One region of the Peribacillus sp. NPDC096379 genome, then DNA from elsewhere that is predicted to be linked to it. Evidence: a T-box and tRNA genes for the amino acid it is inferred to sense, from the RefSeq annotation. Region 1 holds a T-box; the other regions hold tRNA genes.
What was found. A T-box is a leader RNA that pairs with one kind of tRNA and senses whether it is charged. The one in region 1 lies ahead of pheS (phenylalanine--tRNA ligase subunit alpha), so its partner is inferred to be a tRNA-Phe.

Region 1 (3,880 bases):
CTGTTCACGTTCTAGTACGTGGCCAATGACTACCCCTTTAAGACCTTCACTTTTCTTTTCTACTCCTTCAACCTCGATGCCGCTTTTGGTAATCTTATCTGAAAGCGTTGTTGCTGTCATGCCAGAAAGATCGACATAATCTTGCAGCCATTTATATGAAACAAACATGGATTGCTCCTCCTTTAAATAAATTATTAAGATTCGTGGCGATTAAATTGAGTTAGGAAACGGACATCATTTGTGTAGAAATGACGAATATCGTCTACGCCGTATTTCAACATGGCAATACGCTCTACACCAATACCGAACGCAAACCCAGAATATTTCTTCGAGTCAAATCCTGCCATTTCCAAAACATTCGGATGAACGATTCCACCGCCGAGTACTTCGATCCAGCCGGTTCCTTTACAAACGCTGCAACCTTTGCCGCCGCAAATTTTACAAGAAATATCGATTTCAACCGATGGCTCTGTAAATGGGAAGAAACTTGGACGCAGACGAATTTCCCGTTCTTTGCCGAATACTTGCTTCGCAAACACTTCAAGCGTTCCTTTTAAATCACTCATTGAGATGTTTTCGTCAATCACTAGTCCTTCAATTTGCATGAATTGATGCGAGTGAGTCGCATCATCATTATCACGACGATATACTTTACCCGGACAGATAATTTTAACCGGCCCTTGCCCTTTATGCTTCTCCATCGTTCTTGCTTGCACTGGAGACGTATGAGTTCGCATCAATGTTTCTTCTGTAATATAGAAGGAATCTTGCATATCACGTGCTGGATGGCTCTTTGGTAAATTCAACGCTTCAAAGTTGTAAAAGTCTGTTTCAACTTCCGGACCTTCCGCAACCGTGTAGCCCATTCCGATAAATAAGTCTTCCACTTCTTCAATGACACGCGTCAACGGATGATGATTTCCTTTATTAACCGGACGTCCCGGTAATGTCACATCAATTCTTTCAACAGCTAGTTTGGCATGGACAGCTGCCTCTTCAAGCACCTGCTGTTTTTCTTCGATTTTTGAGGCAATCTCTTCACGGACAACATTCACCAACGCTCCCATTTTTGGGCGTTCCTCAGCTGAAAGCTTGCCCATTCCGCGTAACACTTCCGTGATTGGTCCTTTTTTCCCTAAATATGCGACACGAATGTCATTCAATTCCTTTAATTCAGAAGCTTCGGCAACCTTCTGCAACGCTTCAGCTTGCAGTTCTTGTAAACGTTCCTGCATCATATATCCTCCTTTATTGTTTAAAAATAAACACAAAAAAACCCCATCCCTAGAAAGGGACGAGGTTTATGTATCGCGGTACCACCCTTATTAGCGCCAATAAAAATAAGCACTCACTTCATTACAGATAACGGCTTTTTGCCGATGCAGCTTTCAACAGGTTTATCTGTATCCCGATGCCGACTCAAGAGGTGAATTCACATCAACATAATCATAAAAATGCTTGCAGTCTAAGGCATTTTCTTCCTGGATGAATGATACGATGCTACTCTTCTCTGTCATAGTCTTTTTCATTATGAAATTTAGCTTTAATTATAATATAAAACAACCCGAGATTCAAATTCAAATTTATTCTACAACTTTTCGATCCGGAATCCGAGTTTGCGCTCCGGACTTGCCTCTGATCGCGTCCGGTTCCGCCTTGATTCGCGCCGGTTTCGTCTCGAATCGCGCCAGTTCTCGGGTCGCGCCAGAACCCTATTTCCGTAAGTGATACATCAAGATCCCCGCTGCGATCCCCACGTTCAATGATTCGCTTTTCCCGAAAATCGGAATGTAGAGATTTTGCGTCGTTTGTGCTAGCAATTTTTTGTCAACACCTTGTCCTTCATTGCCTACAAGCAGAGCAAATGTTTCCGACTTTTCTACTTGATCATAGGAAACTGCTTTTTCTAAGGCAGTGCCATAGACCGGAATATTCTGTTCCTTCAATGTACCGATGATTTCTGTTAGGTTTCCTTTTAGGACAGGCATATGAAAAATACTTCCTTGAGTCGAGCGAATCACTTTAGGATTATAAGCGTCCGCACAGCCTTCCCCAAGAATAACCGCATCAATCCCTGCTGCGTCAGCTGTTCGAATCATCGTCCCAATATTACCTGGATCTTGCACAGCATCGATTAACAGCACTTTTTTCGGTGAAAGGTCTTCGAAACGGATCTTTTTTTGATCACAGATTGCGGCAATTCCTTGTGGTGTTTCTGTATCGGAAATCGCATGCAACACTTCACTTGTCACATACGTAACTTCTGTTCCTTCTAATTTAAATTTCCCAGGAATGACAGCTTCAATGCTGACAATCACTTCACGAACAATATCGCCTTCTTTTAGTGCTTCCTCAACAAGATGAAACCCTTCGATCAGGTATGTACCTGTTTGTTCACGCTCTTTTTTCGTTAATAATTTCTTCCATTGCTTTACTTTTTGATTTTTGACGGACTCAATATATTTCAAGGTAAACGCTCCTTCATTTTTTCACTAGATCTTATTATAACGCATTTCGCCCTTTGCTACATATTTTCATTCGATTTGTTCCATACTAAAGAAGTGGACAATTATGGTGATGGGAGGGTTCAATATGAACTTGAATTTAAGAAATGCAATTATTCACAACGTAGCAGGGAATACACAGGATCAGTTAGAAGATACGATCGTCGAAGCCATTCAAAAGGGCGAAGAAAAAATGCTACCTGGACTTGGTGTGTTGTTTGAAATCATTTGGCAACATGCATCAGAGGAAGAAAAAACCGAAATGCTACAATCTTTAGAAACTGGTTTAAAAAAGCAATAGCCGTTACTTGGCTATTGCTTTTCTTTCGCTTATAAATGATCGGTATTAATCCGATTCTGAAAATATTCATCTTTCATGATTGGGTTATCATCCTCATCCAATTGCACATTTCCAGCTTCTTCTATCTCCGTTTCGAGGTTTTTTTGAACCGTTGACGCTGTTCTTTTCTTCTTGACCATTATTCTTCCTCCTTCAAATAGATGAAACTTGAAAGTATCTTATAATTATCTATTCCCGAAACATCATTCTTTAAACATATCAGCCGTTTTCAAATTGTGGACAGACAGATTATTAATCAATTTCAGATCGTACGCTAAACAACAAAAAACAGGAAACCCGAAGGTACCTGCTTTGTTCAGCAACAAATCTTAGCCATAAGTAATCGCATCAACTGTTTTGCGATCCAGCTTTTTAATGACTTCTACAATTAGTTTAACCGCGTTTTCATAATCATCACGGTGAAGCATGGCCGCATGTGAATGGATGTAGCGAGTCGCAATCGTAATTGCAAGCGCTGGAACACCATTTGCCGTCACATGAATCGATCCCGCATCTGTTCCGCCTCCAGGCATTGATTCATATTGATATGGAATCTTCATTTCATCAGCCGTATCTGTTACAAGATCACGAAGTCCTTTATGAGAAACCATACTTGCATCATAAAGGACGATTTGCGGTCCTTCCCCCATTTTACTTAGCGCTTCTTTATCCGTAACTCCAGGCGTGTCCCCAGCAATCCCGACATCAACCGCAAAGCCGATGTCTGGCTGAATTTTAAACGTGGATGTTTTGGCACCGCGTAATCCGACTTCTTCTTGAACCGCTCCAATCCCGTAAACAATATTTGGGTGTTCGGTTTCTTTTAATTGCTTTAAGACATCAATGGCAATCGCACAGCCAATTCGGTTATCCCATGCTTTGGCAAGGAGCATCTTCTCGTTATTCATCACAGTAAATTCGAAATACGGCACGACCATATCTCCCGGTCTTACTCCCCATTCCTCTGCTTCTTCCTTACTTGATGCGCCGATATCAATGAACATATCTTTAATATCTACAGGTTTTTTTCTTGCTT
Region 2 (3,880 bases), on a different contig from region 1:
CAGAGGTGGAAGCGTGGCGACATGTGGAGCTGACTGATACTAATCGATCGAGGACTTAACCAATATATATTTTAATGATGATTCTAAAGTCTGTTATCTAGTTTTGAAGGAATAAACCTTCTAACTGAATTTAGTCTGGTAATGATGGCAAAGAGGTCACACCCGTTCCCATTCCGAACACGGAAGTTAAGCTCTTTTGCGCCGATGGTAGTTGGGGGTCTCCCCCTGTGAGAGTAGGACGTTGCCAGGCTAAGCCCCTAAAAGTAGGGGCTATTATTTTGTACATAGTTGTATGTGGCCCCTTGGTCAAGCGGTTAAGACACCGCCCTTTCACGGCGGTAACACGGGTTCGAATCCCGTAGGGGTCACCATATTGGAGGATTAGCTCAGCTGGGAGAGCATCTGCCTTACAAGCAGAGGGTCGGCGGTTCGATCCCGTCATCCTCCACCATTACCTATAGTGCCGGTGTAGCTCAACTGGTAGAGCAACTGACTTGTAATCAGTAGGTTGGGGGTTCAAGTCCTCTTGCCGGCACCACTTTCAAATTTGTATGAGCCATTAGCTCAGTTGGTAGAGCATCTGACTTTTAATCAGAGGGTCGCAGGTTCGAATCCTGCATGGCTCACTATTAGTTTAGCGGGCGCGACGGAATTGGCAGATTCCATCTTGTAATGCCCCGTAGTTCAATTGGATAGAGCATCTGACTAACAGATCAGAAGGTTATGTTATGGTTCGATTCCTTTTGGGTGCGCCTTGATACGGGAAGTAGCTCAGCTTGGTAGAGCACTTGGTTTGGGACCAAGGGGTCGCAGGTTCGAATCCTGTCTTCCCGACCATCTATGTGTCTAAACATTTATTATGGGGCCTTAGCTCAGCTGGGAGAGCGCCTGCCTTGCACGCAGGAGGTCAGCGGTTCGATCCCGCTAGGCTCCACCATTATTATAATTATCGTATACGCTTCATTATTTGGCGGCGTAGCTCAGCTGGCTAGAGCGTACGGTTCATACCCGTGAGGTCGGGGGTTCGATCCCCTCTGCCGCTATAAAATTATGCAGCTGAATTTTTAATTATTACGGAGGTATACCCAAGTCCGGCTGAAGGGATCGGTCTTGAAAACCGACAGGGGAGTCAAATCCCGCGGGGGTTCGAATCCCTCTACCTCCTCCATTTTTTCAAAAAAGGTCACACAATTCATATCGTCGCGGGGTGGAGCAGTTCGGTAGCTCGTCGGGCTCATAACCCGAAGGTCGCAGGTTCAAATCCTGTCCCCGCAATCTGGTCCGGTAGTTCAGTTGGTTAGAATGCCTGCCTGTCACGCAGGAGGTCGCGGGTTCGAGTCCCGTCCGGACCGCCATTTTTATTCAGTAGATAAACTTACTGTTGATATAATTTGTTTGGCTCAGTAGCTCAGTCGGTAGAGCAAAGGACTGAAAATCCTTGTGTCGGCGGTTCGATTCCGTCCTGAGCCATCATTAGCTTAATACGGAGGGGTAGCGAAGTGGCTAAACGCGGCGGACTGTAAATCCGCTCCTTCGGGTTCGGCAGTTCGAATCTGCCCCCCTCCACCATTCATTATAGGGGTATAGTTTAAAGGTAGAACAAAGGTCTCCAAAACCTTCGGTGTGGGTTCAATTCCTACTACCCCTGCCAACTTAAAATTCATCTTACATTATGGCGGTTGTGGCGAAGTGGTTAACGCACCTGATTGTGGTTCAGGCATTCGTGGGTTCGATTCCCATCAGTCGCCCCATTTATTTTATCTTATTGGGCTATAGCCAAGCGGTAAGGCAACGGATTTTGATTCCGTCATGCGAAGGTTCGAATCCTTCTAGCCCAGCCATTTTATATATGCGGGTGTAGTTTAGTGGTAAAACCTCAGCCTTCCAAGCTGATGATGAGAGTTCGATTCTCTTCACCCGCTCCAAAATGGGCCTATAGCTCAGCTGGTTAGAGCGCACGCCTGATAAGCGTGAGGTCGATGGTTCGAGTCCATTTAGGCCCACCATAACCTTATATGTTGTTCCGCAGTAGCTCAGTGGTAGAGCATTCGGCTGTTAACCGAACGGTCGTAGGTTCGAGTCCTACCTGCGGAGCCATTTTTTTATATAAGGAAGTACTCAAGAGACGCCCCTACTATGGATGTAGGTCCGGGTAATCGGCGTGAGGATTCAAATCCTCTAAGGTGCGTAAAAACTAATCTTACTTGGGTTAGTTTTTTTGTTTTATTCATTCAGCAAGTGCCACAATTTACGTCAAAAAGTTTTACAGAACTTAGAGCCTCTTTTTAACATAAGCCTCCCGTATTTGGCATCAGGTACGATCTATGTAGCCCCACACTCCAGCTACCTAATTCACTTTATAACTATATCCATTGAGATTACTGAAGTATTACTTAAATAGTTTTTTTGCTGAAACTACTGTATCACGTATAATATGTTAGGCGTATATAAAAACAGAGCAGTATTTTTTATTTCGTCCCCATTCAGTTAACATAGAGGTAGAATAATTGAATCCTTTTTCAATAAAAAAGGGGTCAGATCCTATATCTACTTCAAACCGACCCCATTTTCTAAAAGTGGGCTTATAATGAGTGAATTCTTATTCAATGAAAAAACCGCCAATCCCTTGATACGTATGGGGTTGACGTTTTTTTATTTTTAGCGTCCCAGATAGGAGTCGAACTTACGACCTATAGATTAGGAGGCACTGTTAAATTTCAGTTTCCTTTACAATAGGTTTGAACTGTTTATAAATCCTACTATAACGGCAATTTCCACGCTTTTACCGTATACCAAGCGTAAAATACTAAATAAAAGTGTCTGACGTTTCCGAAGCAATGTTTCCGATTTTTATGATACAAGCTTCACTAGTTTGTTTTCAACATAATTACGATTTTCTGCCGCTCGAGCCCCGCCTGAAAGCCTTACTGAATATTTACCAAAAGATTCAAAAACTAAATACAAAGTGTTCGATCGTATATATTTACTGAATGAATCATGTTTTAGCTATTATTCAAAATTCCCCTCTTTTGAACGATTTTTTCGTAATCATAGCGATACTTAGCAGGTGAAACGTTCATCATCTCAGTAAATACGCGCGTAAAGTAATGCACTGATCCAAAGCCGGTAACGTCAGCTATCTCTTTAATAGGAATGCTTGTTGTTTCAAGCAGGCGGACCGCCTCCTTTACCCTTTCCTTACGAATATAATTGGAGAAACTTTCACGAAGTTCATTAGAAAAGAGCCTTGATAAATGACGTTTAGAAATGTGAAGATAGTTGGCGACATGTTCTAGCTTCAATGGTTCTGATAAATTATCACGAATGAACAGCTTTGCTTGATATAGATGTGTTGGAGAACTAAACATTTTTTCTTGACTTCGACTTCTCTGAGTAGCTTCGGAAAACATAGAGTTAAAGGACAGTATGAGCGTGTGTGCCATATTAGTAATTAAATTAAAGTCGTTGATACCGCCTTTTGACGTATAATCTACCAATGCCCTCCATATTAAGGCGGTTGGGGAATCATCGGCAACATTGACACAAATCTTATTTGTTTTCGCCAGCCGATTAAACATGCTAATGGCATCATCCTTTGATTTTTCATGTGAAATCTCGAAAGCAACAAATACAAGAAAAAGTCCTGTTTCACTTAAAATTTGGTGCTGAACGTTCGGACGGGATAAAAATACTGTCCCTTTCTTTAACGGATATTGTCCATCCATGTCTTTATAAAGTCCTTCTCCACTTAGTACATAACAAACTTCAAAAAATGAATGCCTATGTAACGGGGTGTTAAAATGCTTCGGGGTAACTCCCCAATAATGCACCTTAAAGGCAATTTCTTCTCCAAGTGGTTCCATTGCATATTGAGCCAAAA
Region 3 (3,880 bases), on a different contig from region 1:
ATAAACCTACTTGCTATTTCATCCACCCTCGGCCGGCGACAACTTTAGAGTACAGAAGACCTCGGCTATGTTTACGTAGTATAGGCGAGGTCTTCTGATGTTTACGAAAAAGAAGGAGCCCGGCCGAACCCGTAAACAGACAGGGATGTACTACAAATTAAAACCGCAAATGAAACAGACATTGAGCTCTCTTTGAGATCTATCTGTGTTGTGGTATATTTTACGATTTTTAAAGAAGATAATTTTATCTAAATTAGTTTGTTTTAAGATATTATTTCTTGTTTCAATGGCTGATTCTTTCATGGATTTCTTCTAAAGGAATAGCAAAGTAAGCCTTATCCATTAGGTTTTTAAAAGTACCTGTGAAGAAGGCAGCTAAGGTCGTTCTGATTTTCCCTTTTTTAGAGGCTCTGATTGCTTGTTTAAAGGCAGCTATGGCTGTATATGTAATGATTTCAGGTTCTACTATGTTTTTTATCCCCTTTGTATCAAGAAATACGCTTTTCCAAAGGTCTTCGATCGTAGCAGCATGATTAAAGAAAGGCTTAACAGCCTGGACAAATTCTTTTGGAACATAAGAAACCGTAAAAGTAGAATCTAAATGCGTCACCTTACGTTTATTTATCTTTTTAGTATTGCTAGTTTCTAAAAGATTACTAGTTTCTCTTTCAAAATTATGCCCTTCAACCTTACTGTCGCAAGGTTTCTCGTGATCCTCACAATACGTCAATTTTTCCTTTTTTAATACATCAATTGTATTAAAAATATAGACATTATGCCCTTTTCCACCTTTGGATTTAGCCGTATTTTCGACCGATAGGATCCCTAAATCCTTCGCTTTTCTCAACATTCGTTCAAAAGTTGATCGGCTTATACCAAAACCATTCCCTTTTTCATTGATGGCTCTTAATAGAGTGCCAATCTTTGCGTTAGCCACTCCAACATATTTAGCAGAGAATCGAACTAGGCGTTTGAACGCGACTAATTCCCCTTTAGTAAAATCTTTTTTATGTTCAGCCAGGAACATTTCAATGTGGTTGTTAAATTTTTTTACGGTTTTAAACTTGCTAAAGTCTTTAAAATTTTCAATTCTTCCAGCTACCAACATGGTTTTTCTTCCTTCCGAGAAGACAAAGAAAAAGGCATACTTTACCCTTTTACCAACCCCAGCCGGATTAGAAAAACGGTAAAATACACCTTTGGACGCCCTATTTTTAAAATCACTAAAAGTTAACGGTTGAAATTCTCTCTATAAACCCGTTATAATAGGCGTATCGAAATTGTTGTTTTTCCTGTTCCGGCTGTGGTGGTTGTGAAACAGGGTCAAAGTCATTTCCGTTAAAGGCGCCAACCTTTAACATATGGAAGTGGCTTTTTTATTTGTCCGTATCAAGTTTTTTATTTAATAGAATTATAAACCTACAAAACTAGCAAAGTCCAGATATTTAAGAGCTTTTCTATATAGGGACTAAAGCTAAAGGATATTAACCGCCTACAAAACTGCCACCCATTCTGTTGTGTATTAACTTTTAAAAATTCATCGCCAGCCTACCACTACAAGCTTTCGTTTATCACTGCCCATTTGGAAGGTTCCGAACTCATTCGCAACCCTTTCGGAACCTACACAAGAAAAAAATCATTTTTTTAAATAAATAATGCTGAGAAACGCATTATAATCAATTTATTTTTTGTTTTATGTATCATTTGTTCACTAGAGTGACCTAAAGTGCCATGAGACGAATGAATTGGTTCAATACGGTCTTGTTTTGCTCACAGACTGAAATGAACAAACAAAAAAAACTAACCTTAATTGGTTAGTTTTTACGCGCCTTAGAGGATTCGAACCTCTGACCGACGGCTTAGAAGGCCGTTGCTCTATCCTGCTGAGCTAAAGGCGCATCCTATGTGTGGCGGAGAAGGAGGGATTTGAACCCTCGCGCCGGTTACCCGACCTACACCCTTAGCAGGGGCGCCTCTTCAGCCTCTTGAGTACTTCCCCATATAAAAAAAAATGGCTCCGCAGGTAGGACTCGAACCTACGACCGTTCGGTTAACAGCCGAATGCTCTACCACTGAGCTACTGCGGAACAAAAAATATAGGATTATGGTGGGCCTAAATGGACTCGAACCATCGACCTCACGCTTATCAGGCGTGCGCTCTAACCAGCTGAGCTATAGGCCCATTTTTTTGGAGCGGGTGAAGAGAATCGAACTCTCATCATCAGCTTGGAAGGCTGAGGTTTTACCACTAAACTACACCCGCAAAATATGTCTCGCTTCGATACCGGTGGCCGGGGTCGAACCGGCACTCCAAAAGGAACACGATTTTGAGTCGTGCGCGTCTGCCAATTCCGCCACACCGGCATGATTAAGGCAGCACCCGGATTTGAACCGGGGGTGAAGGTTTTGCAGACCTCTGCCTTACCACTTGGCTATGCTGCCATGACTGGGCTAGAAGGGATCGAACCTTCGCATGACGGAATCAAAATCCGTTGCCTTACCGCTTGGCTATAGCCCAATAATATAAAATAAATGGGTTCACAACCTTCTTCGGAAGTTCCGAAGACCTCTATTCTATCTTTAAACTACACAATGATGGAATGGTGGAGGGGGGCAGATTCGAACTGCCGAACCCGAAGGAGCGGATTTACAGTCCGCCGCGTTTAGCCACTTCGCTACCCCTCCGTATTAATCTAATGATGGCTCAGGACGGAATCGAACCGCCGACACAAGGATTTTCAGTCCTTTGCTCTACCGACTGAGCTACTGAGCCACACAATGTATATCAATAGTAGGTGACCCTACTAGAATAAAAATGGCGGTCCGGACGGGACTCGAACCCGCGACCTCCTGCGTGACAGGCAGGCATTCTAACCAACTGAACTACCGGACCAGATTGCGGGGACAGGATTTGAACCTGCGACCTTCGGGTTATGAGCCCGACGAGCTACCGGACTGCTCCACCCCGCGACGATATGAATTGTGTGATCTTTTTCAAAAAATGGAGGAGGTAGAGGGATTCGAACCCCCGCGGGATTTGACTCCCCTGTCGGTTTTCAAGACCGATCCCTTCAGCCGGGCTTGGGTATACCTCCGTATAAATAGTGGTGGATCTTGTAGGACTCGAACCTACGACCAGACGGTTATGAGCCGTCTGCTCTAACCAGCTGAGCTAAAGATCCTTCATGATTTGGTAGCGGCAGAGGGGATCGAACCCCCGACCTCACGGGTATGAACCGTACGCTCTAGCCAGCTGAGCTACGCCGCCAAATAAATAAGCGTATACAATAATCATAATAATGGTGGAGCCTAGCGGGATCGAACCGCTGACCTCCTGCGTGCAAGGCAGGCGCTCTCCCAGCTGAGCTAAGGCCCCATTATAAAAAAAGGTGATAATCGGGAAGACAGGATTCGAACCTGCGACCCCTTGGTCCCAAACCAAGTGCTCTACCAAGCTGAGCTACTTCCCGTCTATATGGCGCGCCCGAAAGGAGTCGAACCCATAACCTTCTGATCCGTAGTCAGACGCTCTATCCAATTGAGCTACGGGCGCGTATAAATATAAAATGGTGCCGAGGACCGGAATCGAACCGGTACGGTAGTCACCTACCGCAGGATTTTAAGTCCTGTGCGTCTGCCAGTTCCGCCACCCCGGCACTTACGAAAAGTAGAGCGGAAGACGGGATTCGAACCCGCGACCCCAACCTTGGCAAGGTTGTATTCTACCACTGAACTACTTCCGCGTAATAAATAATGCGGGTGAAGGGACTTGAACCCCCACGCCTCGCGGCGCCAGATCCTAAGTCTGGTGCGTCTGCCAATTCCGCCACACCCGCGATAAATGGTGAGCCATGCAGGATTCGAACCTGCGACCCTCTGA

Region 2: it has a tRNA-Phe gene. The T-box ahead of pheS (phenylalanine--tRNA ligase subunit alpha) is inferred to sense a tRNA for this amino acid. The anticodon was not compared.
Region 3: it has a tRNA-Phe gene. The T-box ahead of pheS (phenylalanine--tRNA ligase subunit alpha) is inferred to sense a tRNA for this amino acid. The anticodon was not compared.

Annotation. Positions count from the first base shown of each region.
Region 1 is NZ_JBIWFD010000001.1:615,959-619,838, reverse strand. Features, by position in the region: gene pheT (phenylalanine--tRNA ligase subunit beta) at 1-168, opposite strand, end outside; gene pheS (phenylalanine--tRNA ligase subunit alpha) at 195-1,235, opposite strand; T-box leader at 1,288-1,526, opposite strand; gene ACIQZI_RS02995 (TrmH family RNA methyltransferase) at 1,713-2,468, opposite strand; gene sspI (small acid-soluble spore protein SspI) at 2,593-2,805, shown strand; gene ACIQZI_RS02985 (hypothetical protein) at 2,835-2,984, opposite strand; gene ACIQZI_RS02980 (M42 family metallopeptidase) at 3,174-3,880, opposite strand, start outside.
Region 2 is NZ_JBIWFD010000004.1:490,346-494,225, reverse strand. Features, by position in the region: partial or broken rRNA gene ACIQZI_RS19525 (23S ribosomal RNA) at 1-63, shown strand, start outside; rRNA gene rrf (5S ribosomal RNA) at 135-250, shown strand; tRNA gene ACIQZI_RS19515 (tRNA-Glu) at 297-371, shown strand; tRNA gene ACIQZI_RS19510 (tRNA-Val) at 376-451, shown strand; tRNA gene ACIQZI_RS19505 (tRNA-Thr) at 463-538, shown strand; tRNA gene ACIQZI_RS19500 (tRNA-Lys) at 554-626, shown strand; tRNA gene ACIQZI_RS19495 (tRNA-Pro) at 761-837, shown strand; tRNA gene ACIQZI_RS19490 (tRNA-Ala) at 862-937, shown strand; tRNA gene ACIQZI_RS19485 (tRNA-Met) at 970-1,043, shown strand; tRNA gene ACIQZI_RS19480 (tRNA-Ser) at 1,076-1,168, shown strand; tRNA gene ACIQZI_RS19475 (tRNA-Met) at 1,202-1,275, shown strand; tRNA gene ACIQZI_RS19470 (tRNA-Asp) at 1,279-1,355, shown strand; tRNA gene ACIQZI_RS19465 (tRNA-Phe) at 1,398-1,470, shown strand; tRNA gene ACIQZI_RS19460 (tRNA-Tyr) at 1,486-1,569, shown strand; tRNA gene ACIQZI_RS19455 (tRNA-Trp) at 1,578-1,651, shown strand; tRNA gene ACIQZI_RS19450 (tRNA-His) at 1,676-1,751, shown strand; tRNA gene ACIQZI_RS19445 (tRNA-Gln) at 1,767-1,841, shown strand; tRNA gene ACIQZI_RS19440 (tRNA-Gly) at 1,852-1,925, shown strand; tRNA gene ACIQZI_RS19435 (tRNA-Ile) at 1,930-2,006, shown strand; tRNA gene ACIQZI_RS19430 (tRNA-Asn) at 2,023-2,097, shown strand; gene ACIQZI_RS19425 (helix-turn-helix domain-containing protein) at 3,003-3,880, opposite strand, start outside.
Region 3 is NZ_JBIWFD010000015.1:151-4,030, reverse strand. Features, by position in the region: gene ACIQZI_RS24145 (hypothetical protein) at 284-1,108, opposite strand; tRNA gene ACIQZI_RS24140 (tRNA-Arg) at 1,825-1,898, opposite strand; tRNA gene ACIQZI_RS24135 (tRNA-Ser) at 1,909-1,999, opposite strand; tRNA gene ACIQZI_RS24130 (tRNA-Asn) at 2,013-2,087, opposite strand; tRNA gene ACIQZI_RS24125 (tRNA-Ile) at 2,106-2,182, opposite strand; tRNA gene ACIQZI_RS24120 (tRNA-Gly) at 2,190-2,263, opposite strand; tRNA gene ACIQZI_RS24115 (tRNA-Leu) at 2,283-2,364, opposite strand; tRNA gene ACIQZI_RS24110 (tRNA-Cys) at 2,372-2,442, opposite strand; tRNA gene ACIQZI_RS24105 (tRNA-Gln) at 2,447-2,518, opposite strand; tRNA gene ACIQZI_RS24100 (tRNA-Tyr) at 2,602-2,685, opposite strand; tRNA gene ACIQZI_RS24095 (tRNA-Phe) at 2,701-2,773, opposite strand; tRNA gene ACIQZI_RS24090 (tRNA-Asp) at 2,817-2,893, opposite strand; tRNA gene ACIQZI_RS24085 (tRNA-Met) at 2,897-2,970, opposite strand; tRNA gene ACIQZI_RS24080 (tRNA-Ser) at 3,003-3,095, opposite strand; tRNA gene ACIQZI_RS24075 (tRNA-Ile) at 3,106-3,182, opposite strand; tRNA gene ACIQZI_RS24070 (tRNA-Met) at 3,192-3,268, opposite strand; tRNA gene ACIQZI_RS24065 (tRNA-Ala) at 3,301-3,376, opposite strand; tRNA gene ACIQZI_RS24060 (tRNA-Pro) at 3,397-3,470, opposite strand; tRNA gene ACIQZI_RS24055 (tRNA-Arg) at 3,477-3,553, opposite strand; tRNA gene ACIQZI_RS24050 (tRNA-Leu) at 3,568-3,656, opposite strand; tRNA gene ACIQZI_RS24045 (tRNA-Gly) at 3,672-3,743, opposite strand; tRNA gene ACIQZI_RS24040 (tRNA-Leu) at 3,755-3,836, opposite strand; tRNA gene ACIQZI_RS24035 (tRNA-Lys) at 3,843-3,880, opposite strand, start outside.